3 regions of the Streptomyces sp. SD15 genome follow, and region 1 is predicted to be linked to each of the others. Evidence: riboswitches for the same ligand, from Rfam matches in the RefSeq annotation. Region 1 holds a riboswitch; each other region holds the start of a gene.
The links. Region 1 has a riboswitch for S-adenosylmethionine ahead of ACX28W_RS08320 (aminotransferase class V-fold PLP-dependent enzyme). Riboswitches for the same ligand answer to the same signal wherever they lie in the genome.
Positions count from the first base shown of each region.

Region 2: another riboswitch for S-adenosylmethionine. It lies ahead of thrC (threonine synthase); the one in region 1 lies ahead of ACX28W_RS08320 (aminotransferase class V-fold PLP-dependent enzyme).
Region 3: another riboswitch for S-adenosylmethionine. It lies ahead of ACX28W_RS00650 (putative leader peptide); the one in region 1 lies ahead of ACX28W_RS08320 (aminotransferase class V-fold PLP-dependent enzyme).

Region 1 covers NZ_JBTLMO010000006.1:120,786-127,914, forward strand. The annotation lists gene qcrB (cytochrome bc1 complex cytochrome b subunit) at 1-235, shown strand, start outside; gene trpD (anthranilate phosphoribosyltransferase) at 394-1,458, shown strand; SAM riboswitch class IV at 1,631-1,747, shown strand; gene ACX28W_RS08320 (aminotransferase class V-fold PLP-dependent enzyme) at 1,933-3,294, shown strand; gene ACX28W_RS08325 (Lrp/AsnC family transcriptional regulator) at 3,600-3,881, opposite strand; gene ACX28W_RS08330 (rhomboid family intramembrane serine protease) at 3,878-4,609, opposite strand; gene ACX28W_RS08335 (hypothetical protein) at 4,764-5,003, shown strand; gene ACX28W_RS08340 (NYN domain-containing protein) at 5,038-6,387, shown strand; gene ACX28W_RS08345 (C40 family peptidase) at 6,749-7,129, shown strand, end outside.
Region 2 covers NZ_JBTLMO010000007.1:21,137-28,265, reverse strand. The annotation lists gene groL (chaperonin GroEL) at 1-498, opposite strand, end outside; gene ACX28W_RS09120 (cold-shock protein) at 840-1,049, opposite strand; gene ACX28W_RS09115 (MoaD/ThiS family protein) at 1,503-1,778, opposite strand; gene thrC (threonine synthase) at 1,907-3,223, opposite strand; SAM riboswitch class I at 3,241-3,399, opposite strand; gene ACX28W_RS09105 (glucosyl-3-phosphoglycerate synthase) at 3,557-4,501, shown strand; gene ACX28W_RS09100 (alpha,alpha-trehalose-phosphate synthase (UDP-forming)) at 4,588-5,976, shown strand; gene otsB (trehalose-phosphatase) at 6,014-6,838, opposite strand; gene ACX28W_RS09090 (DUF3263 domain-containing protein) at 7,123-7,129, opposite strand, start outside.
Region 3 covers NZ_JBTLMO010000001.1:134,916-142,044, reverse strand. The annotation lists partial or broken gene ACX28W_RS00680 (Tn3 family transposase) at 1-304, opposite strand, end outside; gene ACX28W_RS00675 (epoxide hydrolase family protein) at 712-1,947, shown strand; partial or broken gene ACX28W_RS00670 (DUF3291 domain-containing protein) at 2,317-2,430, opposite strand; gene ACX28W_RS00665 (MarR family winged helix-turn-helix transcriptional regulator) at 2,657-3,175, opposite strand; gene ACX28W_RS00660 (YceI family protein) at 3,303-3,818, shown strand; gene ACX28W_RS00655 (glutathione S-transferase C-terminal domain-containing protein) at 3,837-4,646, opposite strand; gene ACX28W_RS00650 (putative leader peptide) at 4,750-4,815, opposite strand; SAM riboswitch class IV at 4,854-5,000, opposite strand; gene ACX28W_RS00645 (amino acid ABC transporter permease) at 5,520-6,509, shown strand; gene ACX28W_RS00640 (amino acid ABC transporter ATP-binding protein) at 6,506-7,129, shown strand, end outside.

The DNA.
Region 1 (7,129 bases):
CGAGGTGCACGAGCCGCTCGGCCCGGAAGCGCTGCACACGCTCACCGCGCACGAGCAGTACCGGCCCGCCGAGATCGGCCCGACGGTCGACGAGAACGGTGTCGAGCGCAAGGTGAAGGGCACGCAGAGGCTGCGCGCCAAGCTCAGCAAGGGCTTCTACGGGGAGAACAACCAGATCCCCAAGCCCACGGTCGAGGAGTACGAGGAGATCACGAGCGGCCACGGCCACCACTGATCCCCTGACCGATCCTCATCGATCACCACGATCGCCACGGCAAGAGCCCTCGTCCATTGCATGGACGGGGGCTCTTTGCCGCCTCCGGGCCTGGATAGGGTGTTCTCATCTACAGGTGTCCCTGTCCAGGACGGACGGGACGGACCCAGGAGCGGCTTATGAGCGCTGTGAACCCCGCTGGAGGCAATACCGCGGCGGGCCGTTCCTGGCCCGAGGTACTGAACGGACTGCTCGACGGCCGTGACCAGAGCGCGGACAACACGGCCTGGGCGATGGACCGCATCATGCGCGGCGAGGCGACGGACGCGCAGATCGCCGGTTTCGTGGTGGCGCTGCGGGCCAAGGGCGAGACGGTCGAGGAGATCTCCGGTCTGGTCCGGGCGATGTACGACCACGCGAACGTGATCGAGGTGCCGGGGGAGACCGTCGACATCGTCGGCACGGGTGGCGACGGCGCGAAGACCGTCAACATCTCCACGATGTCGGCGATCGTGGTGGCAGGAACGGGTGCCAAGGTCGTCAAGCACGGCAACCGGGCCGCGTCCTCGGCGTCCGGTGCCTCGGACGTCCTGGAGAAGCTCGGCGTCAATCTGGAGCTGCCGCTGAAGCGGGTGGCCGAGGTGGCCGAGGAGGCCGGGATCACCTTCTGCTTCGCGGTCAAGTTCCACCCGGCGCTGCGTCATGTGGCGGCGGCGCGGGGGCAGTTGGGGATCCGGACGGTCTTCAACGCCCTCGGCCCGCTGACGAACCCGGCGCGCGTACGGGCGCAGGCGGTCGGCGTCGCGGATCCGCGCATGGCGCCGATCGTGGCCGGCGTGTTCGCCGAGCGCGGCAACTCCTCGCTGGTCTTCCGCGGTGACGACGGCCTGGACGAGCTGACCACCACGTCGACGTCGAAGGTGTGGGTCGTCCGTGACGGCAAGGTCCAGGAGGAGCGCTTCGACCCCCGTGACGTCGGCCTCGACCTCGTCCCCGTGGAGGCCCTGCGGGGCGCTGACGCCTCGTACAACGCCGATGTCGCCCGTCGGCTGCTGAACGGTGAGACGGGGCCCGTGCGGGACGCTGTGCTGCTGAACTCGGCGGCGGCGCTGGTCGCCCTCTCGCCGGGCGAGGCGCCGCTTGCGGAGCAGCTGCGCGTCGGGATGGCGAAGGCGGCGGAGGCGATCGATTCCGGGGCGGCGAAGGCGGCGCTGGAGCGGTGGGTGGCGGCCAGCAACGCGTAGCGCCCGCGGCGGCGGGGGGTGGGGTTTGTTCGCCCCCGCCGCCCCTACCCTCCCCCAAGCTCTCGGCTTCGCTCGAGCAGGGGGATCCCCATCCTCCTTGGGGGCTCCGCCCCGTCCCGGTATCCGGACATGGGGGTTGCGCCCGGGAGGGCGTGTGGCAAGATGCTGCGCAGGTCATGAGCGACAGCCATCAGGCCCCGGCCGGCTGTCCGGCAACCCTCCGTCCGTGGCGGGGTGCCCCGGGTGAAGACCAGGCCGTAGGCAGCGAGGTCTACGGCAAGCGCGGACCCCTCGCACTCTTTGAGTGGACACCAGGGGTCCTGGTCGTTCGAGGGAGCCCTCTGTGAGCAAGCGAATGCGATAGGGCTCGAGCCCCGCCTCCGCGTACCCCTTTTTCGCCTTTTCCTGTGCTGTGGACGCCCCGCCCGGGCTGTCCGGCACAGCGATTCCGCCTGCCTCTCACAGGAGCTCGCCATGTCTGTCTCCGTCATTGCCGCCGACCAGTCCGTTTGTGCCCCGCTGCCCGTTCTGGGGCGGGATGTCACCGTCCCGCTGGTCACCGGCGGCGAGGTCACCTACGCCGCGCTCGACTACGCCGCCAGCGCTCCGGCCCTGCAGCGGGTGTGGGACGACGTGGCCGCGTACGCCCCGTACTACGGCAGCGTGCACCGCGGCGCCGGATACCTGTCCCAGCTGTCCACCGACCTCTTCGAGAACGCCCGCACGACCGTCGCGGAGTTCCTGGACTGCCGGGAGGGCGATCAGGTCGTCTTCACCCGGTCGACCACCGACTCGCTCAACCTGCTGGCCGCCACCCTTCCGGCCGACTGCCAGGTCTTCGTCTTCGAGACCGAGCACCACGCCTCGCTGCTGCCGTGGAAGGACGCGCGGGTGACGTACCTCGACGCGCCCCGCACCCCGCGGCAGGCCGTGGCCACCCTGGAGGGTGCCCTCGCCGACCGCGACCCCCACGGTCCGGCCCTCGTCTGTGTGACCGGCGCCTCGAACGTCACCGGTGAGCTGTGGCCCGTGCGTGAGCTCGCCGCCGCGGCGCACGCGCACGGCGCCCGGATCGTCCTCGACGCCGCCCAGCTCGCTCCGCACCACCCCGTGTCGGTACGGGACCTCGACGTCGACTGGGTCGCCTTCTCCGGGCACAAGCTGTACGCGCCGTTCGGCTCCGGCGTCCTCGCGGGCCGCTCCGACTGGCTGCGTGAGGCCGAGCCGTACCTCGCCGGTGGCGGCGCCAGCCGCAAGGTCACGCGGCGTACGGACGGCGGGGTGGATGTGGAGTGGCACGAGAGCGCGGCCCGGCACGAGGCCGGCTCACCGAACGTCATCGGCGCCTACTCGATCGCCTCCGCCTGCAAGGCGCTCACCGAGGCGGGCTTCGACACGCTCGTCGCCCGTGAGCAGCAGCTCATCGCGGCCGTCCGCGCGGGGCTCGCCGAGGTTCCCGAGGTGCGTGTCCTGTCCCTCTTCGGTGACGACGCCCCGCGGGTCGGCGTCATCTCCTTCGTCGTGGAGGGCTGGAACAGCTCGCACTTCGCGGCGGCGCTCTCCGCGGAGTACGGCATCGGGGTGCGCGACGGACTCTTCTGCGCCCATCCGCTGGTGCGCACGCTCCTCGGCAGCGACCCGGGGACCCAGGGGGAGTGCGGCGCGCCCGAGGCCGCGCCGGGGGAGAAGTCCCTCAACGCGATCCGTGTCAGCTTCGGGGCGGGTACGCCCGATGAGCACGTGGAGCGTTTCGTACGGGCCGTGAGGGAGTTGGTCCGGGACGGTGCGAAGTGGAACTACCGCACGGAAGACGGCCGTTGCGTGCCCGCCGTTTGAGGTGACCGCGGGTGGTTGGGGGGCTTGGGTGGTGAGTTCGCCCCCGCCGCCCCTACCCTCCCCCAAGCTCTCGACTTCGCTCGAGCAGGGGGGACCCCCATCATCCCCGAGGGCTCCGCCCCCGGACCCCCCGGCGGTGGTTCTTTTGCTGCGGGACGGTGGGGGCTCGGCGCGCAGTTCCCCGCGCCCCTGGGTGTCTCAGCCCGTCCGGCGTTTGAGGACGAGGCCGTTCAGGCCGAACGGGGGTCTGGGGGCGGAGCCCCCAGGTAGGGATGGGACGGGTAGGGGCGGTGGGGGCGAGGAACCTAACCGTCCAGCCCGATCGCGAACGCCGCCTCCAGGTCGTGCTGGGAGTACGTGCGGAACGCGACGTGCGTGTCCGTCGCCTCGACGCCGGGAATCTTGCTGATCTTGCCGGGGATGACGTCGGCGAGATCGTCGTGAGCCTTCACCCGGACCATGGCGATCAGATCGTAGGTACCGGTGACGGAGAAGACCTCGCTGACACTGTCCAGCGCGGCGATCGACTCGGCGATCTCGGGGATCCGGTCCACGCTGGTCTTGATGAGCACGATCGCGGTGATCACGGCTGGTTTTCTCCCTCGGGGGCCGCGGCTGGGGTTTTCACTCTAGTCGCACGCCCGTAGCGCACCCACGCGTAGCCGAAGCCCAGGGAGAAGCCCACCAGGTGCGCCAGGTACGCCACCCCCGGGCCCTGGGCCGCCTGGCCCGCCGCCAGCCACTGCAGGGTCACCCAGAAGGGCAGTACGACCCAGGCGGGGAAGCGCAGCGGCAGGAAGAAGAGGAACGGGAAGAGACTGGTCACCCGGGCCCTGGGGAACAGGTACAGGAACGCGCCGAGGACCGCGGAGATCGCCCCCGAGGCACCGACCAGACTCTGCTCGGAGTCGGAATGGGCGATCGCGTAGCCCAGCAGGGCGAGGTAGCCGCAGCCCACGTAGAAGAGGGCGAACTCGAAGTGGCCCATGCGTTCCTCGGCCATCGCTCCGAAGACGTAGAAGAAGAGCATGTTCCCCAGGAGGTGGAGCCAGCTGCCGTGGATGAACAGGGCTGTCGCGGGGGTGAGCGCGGCGTTCGGGATTCCGCTGAGGAGTTCGGCGGGCACCACGCCCCAGCGCCGGAAATAGGTTCGCTGGGCGACCAGCAGTTCGTCCCCTGTGCCGTACGTCGGATTGAATCCCGAAGCCGGGCCGATCAGGAAGATCAGGCAGCACACGACGATCAGCCCGTACGTCACCGGCGCGGACTGACCCCGCGCCGCCCTGCCGACCGTCGTACTCCACTTGCTGATCATGCAACAGAGCATGACGTAACAGGACCTATGCGCACAGAGTGCCTCGCCGCTGTGGACGGCCGAGCGTCGAGTACCCGCCAGGCCGTAGGGTTACGAGCCACACGCACCAGGGAGACTGGCGCTGGACGGACACTAGAAGGAAAGCGACTGCCACATGACGGTTCCCCTGCCGACCGCCGAGACTCGCTGGCGCTGCACGCTCTGCGGCAACCTCACGCGATTCGACGTGACCCGCTCGTCCAAGGTCGTCGAGTATGTGCACCTCGACCTGGCTGGTGAGCCGAACGTCGAGGAGCGCAAGGTGGTCAGTGAGACCATCGAGTCGGTGCGTTGCCGCTGGTGCAATGCGGTGGATCAGGTGGAACTGGTGGACAGGCCGGGCGCCGGCTCCTGAGGGAGCGGGCCCCGCACAGACATTGGGGTGACGGATGGCGGAGACCACAGGCGGGGAGCCGGACGACGGCGCCGCTGAGGTGCTCGACCGTCCGCTGCCCGACGGCGTGCGACGTCGTGTCGTACAGATCGTGTCGGACGGGTTCGGTGGGTTGACCGTCGCCGAACTGCCTGCCCCTTTGCGGCAGTACGCCCGGTTCACCCCGAGTCGGCGGGCGAAGTTCGCCGGCAATGCCATGGCGACGGCGCTGGAGAGCGAACCGCTGTTCAGGCAGCGCATCGCCGAGAAGCTGAGAGAGGCCCAGCCGGAGCTCGTCGGTGCTCTCGACTCGGGTGCGCCGCCCCCTGCCGCGGATCCGCTGGACGTGGCGGCCGCGGCCTATGTGCTGCGCCCCATGGGCTGGGTGAAGCTGGTCACCGCGGCGGGCGAGGAGGCCCTGCGCGCGGACGCGGAGCGCGCCGACGAGGAGAGCCGCGCCGAGCTGGAGCGGCTGCGCGCGGAGCTCGCTGCGGCGCGGGGGCAGACCAAGGCCGAAACCGAACGGCTGCGTACGGAGCTGGAGTCGGCGCGCAAGGAAGCCGAATCGCTTCACCGCAAGCTGCGCGGCGCGCTCAGCGACGTCAAGCGGGGGGAGGCGGCCGTACGCAAGCTGCAGGGCGAGATGGACACCGTACGGGCGGAGGGGCAGGCCCAGGTGTCCACCGCCGAGAGCGAGACCCGGCGGCTCAAGGCGCGGCTCGCCGAGGCCGAGGCGGCCCTGGAGGCCACCCGCAAGGCGGCGCGCGAGGGGCGCAGTGTCGAGGACATGCGGGTACGGCTGCTGCTCGACACCGTGCTGGACGCCGCCCAGGGGCTGCGGCGTGAACTCGCCCTGCCGCCCGTGTCGGTGCGGCCCGCCGAGACCGTGGATGCGGTCGAACCGGGACGAATGACACCGAAGGACATCGCCGCCCGCGCGCTGTCCGAAAACGATCCCGCGATCCTCGACCAGTTGCTCGCGCTGCCGCAGGCCCATCTGGTCGTCGACGGTTACAACGTCACCAAGACCGGTTATCCGCAGATGCCGCTGGAGAAGCAGCGGCTGAGGCTGCTCGGGCAGCTCTCGCAGCTCGCCGCGCAGACCGGCGCCGAGGTCACCTGTGTCTTCGACGGGGCCGAGCTGGCCGCGCCGGTGCTGCTCGCGCCGCCGCGCGGGGTGCGGGTGCTGTTCTCCAAGCCGGGTGTCACGGCGGACGAGTTGATCCGTCAGCTGGTGCGTGCCGAGCCGCCGGGGCGGCCGGTCATCGTCGCCTCCACCGACCGCGAGGTGGCCGACGGGATCGCCAAGGCGGGTGCCCGGCCGGTGGCTTCGGCGGTCCTTCTCAAGCGCTTTTCGCGGGGCTAGCCCAGCGCATTTCGTGGGCTGGTCCAGCGCTTCTCGCGCGGCCGGCGACGGAGTCGGCGATCTGTCACCTACGCCCCATAGGGAACGTAAATCCCATGCGCAACTTCCGGGCGTGATGCCCGAATTCGCGAGATCTTCACGCGACGTAGCGTCAATCTCGTATCACTGCATGTGAGTTGTGTGTAAAGAATGCGCTGCGTGACAAACATTTTTGTGGTTTGGATTTGAACTGATCACAGGAAGGTCACTAGGGTCTGGGCTCGAACCTCCACTCGGGTGATCGCTCATTGGGAGTGACGGTGGAGGGACACCGCCCGTCGGCGTATCGGCAGGCGGCTGAAGGAAGAAGGAGCTCGCCTTCGTGGCGTCCCACCGTCGACCCAAGCAGCCGAGCCGCACCCGTGTGACCGTGCTCACCACCGCCGCAGCCGCAGCCGTTGCCCTCAGCGCCAACGCCGCCAACGCCGCGCCCAGCGAGAAGCCGAGCAAGGACGAGGTCAAGGCCAAGGTCGACAAGCTCTACGAGGACGCCGAGAAGGCGACCGAGAAGCTCAACGGCGCCGAGGAGAAGCAGGACAAGCTCGAGAAGCAGATCGACGATCTGCAGGACAACGTGGCCCGCGGCCAGGACGAGCTCAACGCCCTGCGCGACGGCCTCGGTTCGATGGCCAGCGCCCAGTACCGCACCGGCGGCATCGACCCTTCCGTGGCGCTCTTCCTCTCCTCCGACCCGGACGACTAC
Region 2 (7,129 bases), on a different contig from region 1:
CTTGTCCATCGCCTCGGCGATGAGCTCGCCGATCTGGGTGTCGGCGGCGGAGATGGAGGCCGTGGAAGCGATCTGCTCCTTGGTCTCGACATCCTTGGCCTGCTCGAGCAGGGCACCGGAGACGGCCTCGACGGCCTTCTCGATACCGCGCTTGAGGGCCATCGGGTTGGCACCCGCGGCTACGTTGCGCAGGCCCTCGCGGACCAGCGCCTGCGCGAGAACGGTCGCGGTGGTCGTACCGTCACCGGCGACGTCGTCCGTCTTCTTGGCGACTTCCTTGACCAGCTCGGCGCCGATCTTCTCGTACGGGTCCTCGAGCTCGATCTCCTTGGCGATGGAAACACCATCGTTGGTGATCGTGGGGGCGCCCCACTTCTTCTCGAGGACGACGTTGCGGCCCTTGGGGCCAAGGGTGACCTTGACGGCGTCCGCGAGCTGGTTCATGCCGCGCTCGAGGCCTCGCCGCGCCTCCTCGTTGAACGCGATGATCTTGGCCATGTGAAGTGGTCCTCCCGGACTGGGGTGGATTGCTCCGGACCGCGCTGGCGCCCGCGACGGACGGCCTGCATACCTCGTGGTTCCTTGCCCCACTTGGCCTGCGGGCCTCACCCACCCGGTCCTCGTTGTCACTCTCACCTTCAGAGTGCTAACGCCAATGATTAGCACTCGCCCCTGCCGAGTGCAAGCGGCTCCGACCGATCCGCAGGTGAACACGGGGGTGTGCACGGTCGGCCGGCCGGACGGGCAGAGGGGCAGGCAGACGGACAGACCGAAGGGCCCGCACCCCCTGGTGGGGATGCGGGCCCTTCGTCACGTCGAACAGTCAGTCGGCGCGTGCTTCAGCCGGTGGCCGCCAGTCGGACCATGTCCGCCTGCGGCCCTTTCTGGCCCTGCGAGATCTCGAAATCGACCCGCTGACCCTCTTCCAGGGTGCGGTAGCCGTCCATCTGAATCGCGCTGTAGTGGACGAAAACATCCGCACCACCGTCGACCGCGATGAAGCCGTACCCCTTCTCCGCGTTGAACCACTTGACGGTGCCCTGAGCCATGCCTAACTCCCCTATTACTGGCCCTTGCACAGGACCGCACTTCGCGGGCCCGGGTCAGACCTCACCCCCCAACGGTTGGGGGTGTGCGCCGGAACGCGTCGACCGCGGCTGAATGTATCTGTCCAACTGCCCTCTGCAACAGGTCAATCGGACGAGAATTCCGGGCGCGCCTGATCGGAAATATGCGGAGAATTAGCAAGGATTCAGGGCAAGTCGGGCCCCATAAATGCCATAAACGGCTCAAAGAGGTGGGGCACTTTGGCTACTTCTTATCGGGCACCGGCCGGGAAATCACTGAAGCTCATATGCATCCGGCATGGAAAGCGAAGCGGCTTCCCCAACTGTACCGCGCTCAACCATACAGAATTGCCCCCTCCGTTTCTCTCACGGAGGGGGCAATTCGATGAACTCTGCGTGTTCGGAGTTACCGAGGGTAACGATCCGGGCCGGCGATCAGCCTCCGGCGACCGCCGGGATGATCGAGACGCCCGCGCCGTCCGGCGTCGCCGTCTCCAGGCCCTGCTCGAAACGGACGTCGTCGTCGTTCACGTACACGTTGACGAACCGGCGCAGCTTGCCCTGGTCGTCCAGCACGCGTGCGGAGATGCCCGTGTGGTTCTTCTCCAGATCCGCGATGACCTCGCCGAGGGTCCCACCCTCGGCCTTCACCTCGGCTTTGCCGTCGGTGTAGGTGCGCAGGATGGTGGGGATGCGGACGTTGACGCTCATGGGTGATGACCTCCGGTCGAGTACAGCGCCTCGTAAGGGGCGCGGGGCGGTGACATGTGCGGCTCCGCCGCGTGGGCGCGACCAGCCCTCACGGCCCGCAGCGCGAAAAGAACCCTCCTGGCGGAGCCTTACGCGAGCCCAGCCTCACGGAACGACTCCAGGCTGGGACGAATGGTCGCCGTCAACCCCGTCCCCGCCACCGCGTCCAGCGTCTTGAGCCCGTCCCCGGTGTTGAGGACGACGGTCGTCAGCGTCGGGTCGAGAAGACCGTTCTCGATCAGCTTCTTCGCCACACCCACCGTCACTCCACCGGCGGTCTCCGCGAAGATGCCCTCGGTCCGGGCCAGCAGCTTGATCGCGTCGACGACCTGCTCGTCGTTGACGTCCTCCACGGCCCCGCCCGTCCGTCGCGCGATGTCGAGCACGTACGGCCCGTCGGCCGGGTTGCCGATGGCGAGCGACTTGGCGATGGTGTGGGGCTTCTGCGGGCGTACGACGTCGTGGCCGGCCTTGTAGGCGACGGACACCGGCGAGCAGCCCTCGGCCTGCGCACCGAAGATCTTGTACGGCTTGTCCGCGACCAGCCCGAGCTTGATCAGCTCCTGCAAGCCCTTGTCGATCTTCGTCAGCTGCGACCCGGAGGCGATGGGGATCACCAGCTGGTCGGGGAGCTGCCAGCCGAGCTGCTCGCAGATCTCGTACGCGAGCGTCTTCGACCCCTCCGCGTAGTACGGCCGCAGGTTGACGTTGACGAAGCCCCAGCCCTCGCCGGCCGGGTCGCCGATCAGCTCGGAGCAGAAACGGTTCACGTCGTCGTAGTTGCCCTCGATGCCGACGAGCTCACCGCCGTAGATCGCGGCCATGACGACCTTGCCCTGCTCCAGGTCGTGCGGGATGAACACGCAGGAGCGGAAGCCGGCCCGGGCGGCGGCGGCGCCCACCGCACCGGCGAGGTTGCCGGTGGAGGAGCAGGAGAGAGTGGTGAAGTGGAACGCGCGGGCGGCCTCGATGGCCTGGGCGACGACGCGGTCCTTGAAGGAGTGCGTCGGGTTGCCGGAGTCGTCCTTGACGAAGAGCTTGCCGGGGTCGACGCCCAACTCGCGGGCCAGGTTGTCGGCCTTGACGAGCTTGGTCCAGCCCGGGTTGATGTTCGGCTTCTCGGCGACGTCCGCGGGGACGGGCAGCAGCGGCGCGTAGCGCCAGATGTTCGCGGGGCCCGCTTCGATGCGCTTGCGGAGCTCCTCGGTGTCGTAGGCCGAGAAGTCGTACGCGATCTCGAGCGGGCCGAAACACTCCTCGCAGGCGAAAACCGGGCCGAGCGGCACACGGTGACCGCACTCGCGGCAGGAAAGCGCGGCGGCGGGTCCGAGATCGACACCGTCTACGCTGTTCGTAGTGCTTTCGGTGGCGCTTGCGGTGGTGCTTGCGACGGTCTGCGCAGCCATGGAGGCGAGGCCCTTTCTCCTCATCTTCCTCACGACGCACTTCGCCGTGAGACGGATTTGGCACCTTCCCGAGCCGGGAGCCTCGCGACGACGACGTAGTCGGTGGTCGTACGAGACCGGCTGGAGGGTTGCCGGGGCTTCAACGGGCCGTATCCCTCTGCCCCTCTGGATGAGCGGTATTCGGTTGTGTGCGGACGATCTACGCAATGCGATGGTCATCCGCGTTGTTCAAGACTGTAACCGAAGGCCAGGACAGTTGAGATAGTCGTCCGAACCGCGAGATGGATCACACCGTGAGACACCGGGTGATCAGACAGTGAGGAGCCGCAGACTGTGCTGAAGGAAGTCGAGCGCTGGCTGAGCACACGCTCCTGGTCCGTAACCGATCGCCCGCTCCACCAGCTCATGGCCGCGAAACGCACCACAGGGTCGACGGTCAGTGTCGTACTGCCCGCGCTCAACGAGGAGGAGACGGTCGGCGAGATCGTCGCCGTCATCCGCCACGACCTGATGCAGCAGGTGCCCCTCGTCGACGAGATCGTCGTCATCGACTCGGGCTCGACGGATCGCACCTCGGAGGTGGCCGCCGCGGCGGGCGCGCGAGTCGTGCACCGGGACGAGATCCTGCCGCGCATCCCGACCGCGCCCGGCAAGGGCGAGGTCCTCTGGCGGTCACTCCTGGTGACCAGCGGGGACATCGTCTGCTTCATCGACGCCGATCTGAAGGAGTTCTCGTCGGACTTCGTCTCCGGGATCGTGGGGCCGCTGCTCACCGAGCCCGGCGTGGACCTCGTCAAGGCGATGTACGACAGACCGCTGGGCTCCGCCGCCGGTCAGGGCGGCCGCGTCACGGAACTCATGGCCCGCCCCCTGCTCAACATGCACTGGCCGCAACTGGCCGGCTTCGTCCAGCCGCTCGGCGGGGAGTACGCGGCCCGCCGCTCCCTCCTCGAACAGCTCCCCTTCCCCGTCGGGTACGGCGTCGAGCTGGGCATGCTCATCGACGCACTGCACCTGGTGGGCCTGGACGCGCTCGCCCAGGTCGACGTGGGAGTGCGCAAGCACCGGCACCAGGACGGGCAGGCGCTGGGCCGCATGTCCGCCGCGATCTACCGCACGGCACAGCTCCGGCTGGCCCGCGGACACCTCATCCGACCGGCCCTCACCCAGTTCGAACGGGGCGAGGACGGTTTCGAGCCGCGCACGCACTCGGTGGACACGGAGGAAAGGCCTCCGATGGCGGAAATCTCCGAGTACGTAAAAAGGCGGGCCGCGTAAAAGCGCCCCCTTGGGCACCGCCCCGCAGATCGCATACGGCCAAAAGGAACGTTTGAGCGTTTCCGTGCCGGGCTAGGTTTGGTGGCATGGCCTCAACGCACGGCACCCATCGAATCCTCGTCGCCTCCAACCGCGGCCCGGTCTCGTACGAGGTGCGAGAGGACGGCTCGCTCCACGCCCGGCGCGGCGGGGGCGGGCTGGTCTCGGGCCTGTCGGCGATCGGGCCGGACGCGGGCGCCCTGTGGGTGTGCTCCGCGCTCGGCGACGGCGACCGCGAGGCGGTCCGGCGTGGGATCGGCGAGGTCGGTGTGCGGATGCTGGACATCGACGCCGGCGTGCACGCGGACGCGTACAACGGCATCGCGAACTCCGTGCTGTGGTTCGTCCACCACATGCTCTACCAGACGCCGCTGGAGCCGGTCTTCGACGTGGAGTTCCGGCGCCAGTGGGCGGCGTACGAGGCGTACAACCGGGCGTTCGCCGAGGCGCTGGCCGACGCGGCGGTCGACGGGGCCGTGGTGGTCGTACAGGACTACCACCTGACCCTCGTCCCCGGAATGCTCCGCGAACTCCGCCCCGACCTGCGGATCGGCCATTTCTCCCACACCCCCTGGGCGCCGGTCGACTACTTCCGGATGCTGCCCGACGACATCGCCGAGCAGGTGCTGCGCGGCATGCTCGGCGCGGACCGGCTGGGCTTCCTGACGCACCGCTGGGCGGACGCGTTCACGGCGTGCGCCACCGAGCTCGTCGGCGGCCTCGGTGACACCCGGATCGGCGTGCACGGGCTCGGCGCGGACGCGGACTTCCTGCGGAAGCGGTCGCACGAGGCGGACGTCGCCGAACGGATGGTCACGCTGCGTGAGCAGATCGGGGCGGGCCGGAAGACGATCGTGCGGGTCGACCGGACCGAGCTGTCGAAGAACATCGTGCGGGGCCTGCTGGCGTACCGACAGCTGCTCGACGACCAGCCGACCTGGCGCGAGCGCGTCGTCCACGTGGCCTTCGCATACCCGTCCCGCCAGGATCTCGCCGTGTACCGGGACTACACGGCCGAGGTGCAGCGTCTGGCGACCGAGATCAACTCCCGGTACGGAACACCGGACTGGACCCCCGTCGTGCTCCACGTCAAGGATGACTTCGCCCGCTCCCTGGCCGCGTACCGGCTGGCCGACGTCGCCCTCGTCAACCCCATCCGGGACGGCATGAACCTCGTCGCCAAGGAGATGCCGGTCGTCTCCGACGAGGGGTGCGTGCTGGTGCTGTCCCGGGAGGCGGGGGCGTACGAGGAGCTGGGCGAGGACGCGATCGGGGTGAACCCGTACGACGTGGTCGGCACGGCGGCCGCGCTGCACGCGGCGCTGACGATGTCGGCGGAGGAGCGGGCCGAGCGCACGAAACGGCTTGCCGCCGCGGCTACGGCGTTGCCTCCGGCGCAGTGGTTTCTTGAGCAGTTGCGGGAGTTGGAGGGCTGAGAGGGCCGGCTGTCGGGTGCGGGCCGGTGGGGGCTTGTCACTCCAGCCTTGTCGCCAGTGCGCTGAGTAGGCGTACGACTCCTGCCGGGCCGTCGACCACCAGGTCCGCTCGGTCTGCCAGCTCGGCGACCTCGGAGCTGCCGCTGCATACCAGGAGGCCCGGGACGCCGTCGGAGCGGAGTTTGTCGACGGCGGCGAAGGCGGGGAGATCGCCGAGGTCGTCGCCGGCGTAGAGGACGGCTTCGGCGCCGACCTCGCGGACGTACTCCAAGAGGGCGACGCCCTTGTCCATGCCCGGGGGACGGAGTTCGAGGACCATCCGACCGGGTTCGACGATCAGGCCGTGTCGGGTGGCGAGGTCGGTGAGCGGCTCGCGCAGGGCCTCGAACGCGGCCTGCGGATCCGTCGCGCGGCGCGTGTGGACGGCGACCGCGCGCCCCTTCTCCTCGATCCAGGTGCCCTGCCAGGCGCCGATCCGGTCCAGGAACCCGGGCAGCTCGGCGCGGACGGCGGAGACGCCGGGGTGTGGGGCGGGGGCGTTGACGGTGCTGCTCACCGCGTCCCAGCGTTCGGCGCCGTAATGGCCGAGGACGACGAGGTGCTCCAGCCCCGGCACGCCCGCGAAGCCGCCGTGGCGGACCGCGACGCCGGCCGGGCGGCCGGTGACGACGGCGACGGAGGCGACCTTCGGGGCGAGGGCCGCGAGGGCGGGGACCGCGTCGGGGTGGGCGCGGGCCTGCTCCGGGTCGGGGACGATCGGGGCGAGCGTTCCGTCGAAGTCGAGGGCGATCACTGCGCGGTCGGGCCGCGCGAGAATGGCGTCGAGACCGTCACGCCCGGCGGCCGTCGCCGGCGTAGGCATCGGCAATGAGTCCGTGGAGGAGTCCGTGACTTCCGGGGGTTCCGAATGGCTGCCCATACGGCGACCTTATCCGGCCGAGGGCAGGCGCACCCACGGCTCATCGAGCCATACGTGGTCCGCCCCCGCCGCCCCTACCCTCCCCCAAGCTCTCGAGCGAAGCCGAGAGCTTGGGGGAGTTTGAGGACGAGGCCGTCCAGGCCGAAGCGGGGGTCTGGGGGCGGCAGCCCCCAGAGATGGGACGGGTAGGGGCGGCGGGGGCGAAAACCCCTCGGCTGCGGCACCCGTCACCGC
Region 3 (7,129 bases), on a different contig from region 1:
ACGGAGTCGGCCGCCCCTCGCGGCCGAACATCCGCAGCAGGTCGTACGCACGGACCTGCCCAGTCACCAGCGAGCCCGTGACCCGCAGCATGTCCGGCCAGTGCGTGGTGACCTTGTTCAGGTTCACCTTGTTGCGGGCCAGGTCCTCCAGCGGCCCGTAGTCGCCGGTCTCCACTCCGGGCATCTCCGCCCGCCAGAACCGCTGGTCGTTGAGGTCCTTGAAGCGCGGCGAGAAGTTGTATCCCAGCATCGTGAACAGCCCGAACACCATGTCGGAGTACGAGGCGTTGTCGGTGGCCACCATGCGTCGATTCCGCACGCTTGAAGTCGTCGCTCACGACCACGAACTGTTTCGTGTGGGTGTTTCAGTCGGCCAGTCGTCTGCAACCACTCATGAAACATGTTTGCCACAGGTGGGTCGCCGCGCGGCGGGTGTTTCACGAGCGACCACCTATGAAACGCCGCCCCGGGGTGGATGTGGAAACGTCCTATCGTCAGAGCCGTTGAGTGTCCGCGCCGGTGCCAAGGTGGTCGAGTCGCGGCGAAAGGAGCGCATCGGTCGCCTGGCCGCCCTGGCCGGCCGGCTCGACCCGCACCACCGGCAGGCACTCGCCGCGTCGCTGCCCGCACTCCTCGAAATGGCCCGGCTCACCGCCCCACCACCCAACAGGCCGACGACACCGCTTCCTCTACCCAGTAAGGAACCATGCCATGACCACCCCTCACGCCTTCCCCCTGGAGCCCACCCCGATCCACGTGTCCGACAAGGTCCTCGATGACCTGCGCGCCCGTCTCACATTGACCCGTCCGCCGCTGGACGAAGGGAATGGGGACTGGTCCTACGGCGTCCCGGACAGTTATCTCCGTGAGCTGGTCGCCTACTGGCGGGACGGCTACGACTGGCGCAAGGCCGAGGCCGCCATCAACATCTACGAGCACTACCAGGTGAGCGTCGCCGGTGTCCCGGTGCACTTCATGGGCAAGCCCGGCCGCGGCCCTCGCCCGATCCCGTTGATCCTCACCCACGGCTGGCCGTGGACGTTCTGGCACTGGTCGAAGGTGATCGACCCGCTCGCCGACCCGGCCGCGTTCGGCGGTGACCCCGCCGACGCGTTCGACGTCATCGTGCCGTCCCTGCCCGGCTTCGGTTTCCCCGGCCCGCTCACCGGCTTTTCGGACGTCAACTTCTGGAAGGTCGCCGACCTGTGGCACACCCTGATGACCGAGACCCTGGGATACGAGAAGTACGCCGCCGGGGGCTGCGACATCGGCGGGATCGTCTCCAGCCAGCTCGGCCACAAGTACGCCGACGAGCTGTACGGCATCCACATCGGCTCCGGGCTGCCGCTCGACTTCTTCACCGGCCCCCGCGCCTGGGACTTCGCCCGGAATCGGCCCCTCACCGACGACCAGCCCGCCGACGTCCGCGCCCGCATCATCGAGCTGGACCACCGCTCGGCGTCCCACCTCGCCGTGCACATGCTCGACGGCGCCACCCTGGCCCACGGGCTGAGCGACTCACCCGCCGGACTGCTCGCCTGGCTGCTGGAGCGCTGGAACGCCTGGAGCGACAACGGCGGCGACGTGGAGTCCGTCTTCACCAAGGACGACCTGCTCACCCACGCCACGATCTACTGGGTGAACAACTCCATCGCCACGTCGATGCGTTACTACGCCAATGCCAACCGCTACCCCTGGGCTCCCGCCCACGACCGCACCCCGGTCGTGCAGACCCCGGTCGGCCTCACCTTCGTCACGTACGAGAACCCGCCCGGCATCCAGACCGCCGACGAGCGCGTCCGGGCATTCAAGACCGGCCTGCAGGCCGATTGGTTCAACCACGTCAACGTCAACGCCCACGACCACGGCGGCCACTTCATCCCCTGGGAGAATCCCGACGCCTGGGTGAGTGACCTGCGCCGCACCTTTCACGGCCGCAGGCCCTGAACGACCCTGCGGGCTCGTCTGGGCACGAGAGATCGGTATGGGGGACGTGGTCAAGAAGGTTACCTATCGCGCTGGACTGCGACCTTGCCGTGGCTGTGAACAGCGCGCTGCCGTACTGAACCGCTGGGTGGTGTTCTCCAGCCGGGCAGCACATTGAGGGCAGAACGCTATTGACGGGGCGTGGGAAGAGTCGAGCTTCGTCCGAGACCAGTCAATCTTCCCCGGGACCGGTCGATCTCCCCCGCGACCCGCAGCTTCTTCAGCAGCATCAGGTGCAGCTGGTCCCAGACGACGGCTCCATTCCGCGCCGCCAGTAGGGGTCCAGCCAAGATCATCCCACTGCCCCTTTTTGGGCTTACCTTGGCTGGACCCCTTCATGATCGACCGGTGCGGTTCGGTCTTCGCGTACGTGTAGAGGGCCTGCTCGTCCTCCCAGGCGGACAGCGTCCAGAAGGTGCGCTTCAGCGGCTGGGCGATGAGTGAGGGATGGCGCGACACGCGGTGGACTCCTTCGGCGGGCAGCCCGAACTCCGGACGGTCCACCGCTGAGCTGCACCGGCGACCGTGGACTTGCGTTCGACCCTAGAAAGCGGTCGGCTACCGCGTCCAACCGGAGTCCGATCGCGACTACGAAGATCGGAGTACGTCGGATGGCGTACGGCCCGGCCGGTCGGTGTCCGGGTGTGTGTACGGACCCCTGGTGAGCGGGTTACTCCGCCTTCCGGAGGGGGTGCTCCCCGTCGGCGGCCGGGGCGAGCGGCAACAGCTCGTGCAGCGCGTCGTACCGCTGTGCGCAGGCCGTCTGGGCGATGGCCTGGGAGACGGCGTCGGCCAGGGGGCGCGAGGAATCGCGCAGCAGGGTGCGCGCCTTGTCCGTGAGCGCAACCTCGATACCCCGCCGGTCCCCGCACGCCGAGCGCCTGGTGATCAGGCCGGCGTGCTGGAGGCAGGCCACCTGATAGGTCAGCCGCGTCTTGGGACGGCCCAGCAGCTCCGCGATCTGCGTCATCCGCAGACCGGAGCCGGGCTGGTCCGCGAGCAGGCACAGCACCAGGAATTCGTCGTGCGAGACACCGAGTGCGTCCTTGACCCGTGCGCGCAGCTGCTGCTCGATCGCTCCGGCCGCCGCCAGCAGGCGCATCCAGGCCCGCAGCTCGGCGGGCAGCAGTCCGTCGTCGCCCGTGTGCTCGCGTTCGGGCGGATCGGCGGGGGCGGAGGAGTCGGCCATGGTGTCGCAGTCTACCGGTTGTCCAAATTTGAAGAACAGGCTAGCGTTCAGTCATCCAAAATTGGATGACCTCGGTCGTCCTCCTCACACTCCTTGTGTACGACCTGTAACCGTCTGGAGAACCCTCATGACCGTCGCCGTAGAAACCGGCCTCTGGCAGCTCGACCCCGCCCGTTCCACCGTCGCCATCAAGCACAAGACGATGTGGGGCATGGTCACCGTCAAGGGCACCTTCACCGGTGTCACCGGAGAGGGCGAGGTCCAGCCCGACGGGACCGCGAACGGCACCATCACTCTGGACGTCGCGTCCCTGGACACCAAGAACGCCAAGCGCGACACGCACCTCCGCGGCGCCGACCTCTTCGACGCGGACCGGCACCCCACGATCACCTTCGCCGTCCACGCCACCGCCGTCGGTCAGGACGACACCGTCGAGATCGACGGCCAGTTGACCGTGCGCGGCATCAGCCGTCCGCAGTCCGTCACCGCGCGCGTCACCGAGTCCGGCGCCGATGCCGTCACGCTCACCGCGGACTTCACCGTGGACCGCGACCAGTTCGGAATGGATCACAACCAGATGGGCATGATCCGCGGCCTGGCCACGGTCACCAGCACGCTCGCCTTCACCCGCGCCAAGGCGTAACTCGCACCTCGACGGACGTTACGTTTGCCGCGCGTCGGCGTGGGACGGGCGCGTGAACGCCGTGTGGGCGTCGAGCCGTCGTACGTAGGCCTGGAGCCGGTCGTACCCGCAAAGGGTGTCAGGGGCCTTGAGTTGGGCGAGTGCGACCCAGAGGTCGACGTCTGCGGCCGTCAGCTTGTCGCCCAACGCGTAGGTGTGCGAGGCGAGTTGCCGGTTCAGCCGGTCCAGCGTCGCCGACAGGACCTCCGGCCGCGCGGTAGAGGTGACGTCCCGGTCGAGGAGCTCACGGAAGGCGTTGATGTCGGCGGCGAGGGCCGGTGGGTGGAGCCGAGGCAGGCAGGCGTCGTCGCGGCCGGTCAGGAGTCCGGCGAGGTCGCGCAGGATGTCGGGGGTGTGATTGCTGACGATGCGTCCGCTCCAACGGTCGCACAGCGCGGGCGCGATGAGTGGACCGTCGTAGTGGTGCCACGTGGCCTCGTACGCGCTGCGCAGTGCGGTGAACGCGGCAGGTGGCTGCGAGGTTTCCGTTGATTCCGCGGGGAGCGCCAGCAGCGTCGTAGCGACCGAGTCACGCAGGCCGAGCAGGTCGAGGGTGATCGAGATGCGCAGCGAGCACGGACAGCCCTCGGAGAGGTACAGCTGATAGCGGTGCGGTGCCGGGTAGAAGCCGCCGGCCAGGCCCACGCCGATGCGGCTGCGGATGCGGTGCGGGCGAGGGGACGCGAGGGCGCCCCGGGGATTCGGGGCAACTGAGCCCGCGACGCGCGGGGTTGGGGCGCACGGGCCTGCGGTGCCTGCGTGCGAAGTGAGCGAAACTGTCTCGGGCATGACTCTCCACGGGAACGACGAAGCCCCGGCCGCCTCATGGGCGGCAGCGGCGGAACGGAGTGACTGCGCTGACGTGCCGGTCCGGATCGTGGGACGCGACGGTCTAGTACGCGCTGGAAACCCGCTGCAGGTCGATGTGCAGACGTCTCGTCAGACCGTTCCTGGTCACATTCCCACCGCTCCCGTGTCCGGGGCTCGCGAGAGGCGAGACCACGCTTGCCCCGCCGCTCCGGCGGAACCCGGTCGTCACCCGGGGCACCCCGTCGCGGTGGAAGGGTTGCCTGCCAGCGGGCCGGGGCCGATAACCGCGTCGTACGGGAAACCCCGATACGACGGGCGCTGACAATCGTGACCGTCCCCGTCAGTCTCGGTGCGCTCCGGTGAGTCGTCAAGAAGGCATCCGCGCGGTCTCACGACGTGGTCACACGGGCCGGTCGGCGTTGACATTCGTTTGACGGCGTGCCTAACTTACGCCGCATTGGACCGGATGCGTTCCGGTGAGCGCGAGGCCCCGCGGGGTGGAATGGTGACGGTGACCGCGATGTACGCAGCCCCGGGGACGACCGCTTCGCGGCGCCACGGCTGCGCGTCCATGCCCGCGAACCGTCGCCCCGAGCTGCTCCTCGCCGAGGGCGGCCGCGCCGACACCGCATGGTGTTGTACCTGTCGCGGCACCGGCCGTCTCTGTCAGGGCTGACCCCGGTCGCACCGCTGCCCTTTCGCTTTTCTTCTTCTTTCTTCTTCGCTGAGCTCTGAACCGCTGGTGTTCGCCGCTGTCCCGGCGAACTCCCGGTGAGCTTCCCCTCCTTGCCCCCGTATCGGGCCTGTTTCCCCTGCGCGCCCCGGGGGAGTACGAGTCGCCTGGAGCCCTCCATGAGTGAACCCTTGGGCTCTGCCGTGCAGTTGGACACGGCAGAGCCGCCTCCCGCACCTGTGGTCAAGCCGACGCCATCGGCGGCGCAGCGAGTGCTGCCGCTGCGCCGGCCGGGCCGCTGGATCGCTTCGGCGATCGTGCTCGTCGTGGTCGCGCAGATCACCCACGGGCTGGCGACCAACCCCTTCTTCCAATGGGACCGATTCCCGTACTGGTTCCTGCGTCCGACGATTCTCGACGGTCTGCTGATCACCCTCGAAGTGGCCGCGTACAGCGCGGTGTTGGGTCTGCTCGGCGGCGTCGTGCTCGCCTTGGCCAGGCTCTCCAGGAGTCCGGTGCTGCGGGCGGTGAGCTGGGTCTACATCTGGCTGTTCCGTTCGGTACCGCTGATCGTCGTCCTGCTCTTCCTCTACAACTTCAGTGCGCTCTACCAGACCCTGAGCCTCGGAGTCCCGTTCGGTCCGGCCTTCTTCACCTTCGACGAGTCCCGGCTCGCCACCGACATGGTCGTCGCGGTCGTCGGACTGAGCCTCAACGAGGCGGCGTACGCGGCCGAAGTGGTGCGCGGCGGCATCCTCGCGGTCGACCAGGGCCAGCACGAGGCGGCCTCCGCACTCGGGCTGCCCAAGGGGTACCAGTTCAGGAAGATCGTGTTCCCGCAGGCGCTGCGCTCCGTCACCCCGAACTACGTCAACCAGCTGATCGGCCTGATCAAGGCCACCTCGCTGGTCTTCTACGTCTCGCTGCTCGACCTCTTCGGCTCGGTGCAGAGCATGGGCAGCACCTACCCCGGCGACATTGTGCCGCTGCTCCTGGTCGCCACCACCTGGTACCTGATCCTCACGAGCGTCGTCTCCGTCGTCCAGTTCTACGTCGAGCGGTACTACTCGCGGGGCGCCCTGCGCACCTTGCCGCCGACCCCGTTGCAGAAGGTGCGGACCGGTCTGGGCGACCTGCGGGCCCGCGTCCGAAGGGAGACGGCGACATGACCACCAAGGCACTGATCGAGGTCCACGACGTGCACAAGTGGTACGGATCTCAACGCGTTCTGGACGGCGTGGAGTTGACCGTGGAGCCCGGAGAGGTCACGGTGATCGTCGGACCGTCGGGCTCCGGCAAGTCCACCCTGCTGCGGGTGATCAACCACCTGGAGAAGCCTGAGATCGGCCATGTCAGCCTGAACGGCGAGCTGATCGGCGTACGTCGGCACGGCGAGCGGCTCAAGGAGCTGAGCGAGCGGGCGATCCTGGCCCAGCGCAGCCGGATCGGCTTCGTCTTCCAGAACTTCAACCTGTTCCCGCATCTGACGGTGCTGGACAACGTGGCGGCCGCCCCGGTGGCCACCGGCCGGCTGAGCAAGCCTGAGGCCCGGGAGCTGGCGCTCACCCTGCTGGGCCGGGTGGGTCTGGCCGACAAGACCGCCGCCTATCCACGCCAGTTGTCGGGCGGTCAGCAGCAGCGGGTGGCCATCGCCCGCGCCCTCGCTCTACGGCCCGGAGTCATCCTCTTCGACGAACCCACCTCCGCTCTCGACCCCGAACTGGTCGGCGAGGTACTGGCCGTCATCAAGGACCTGGCCACCAGCGGCACCACCCTCGTCATCGTCACC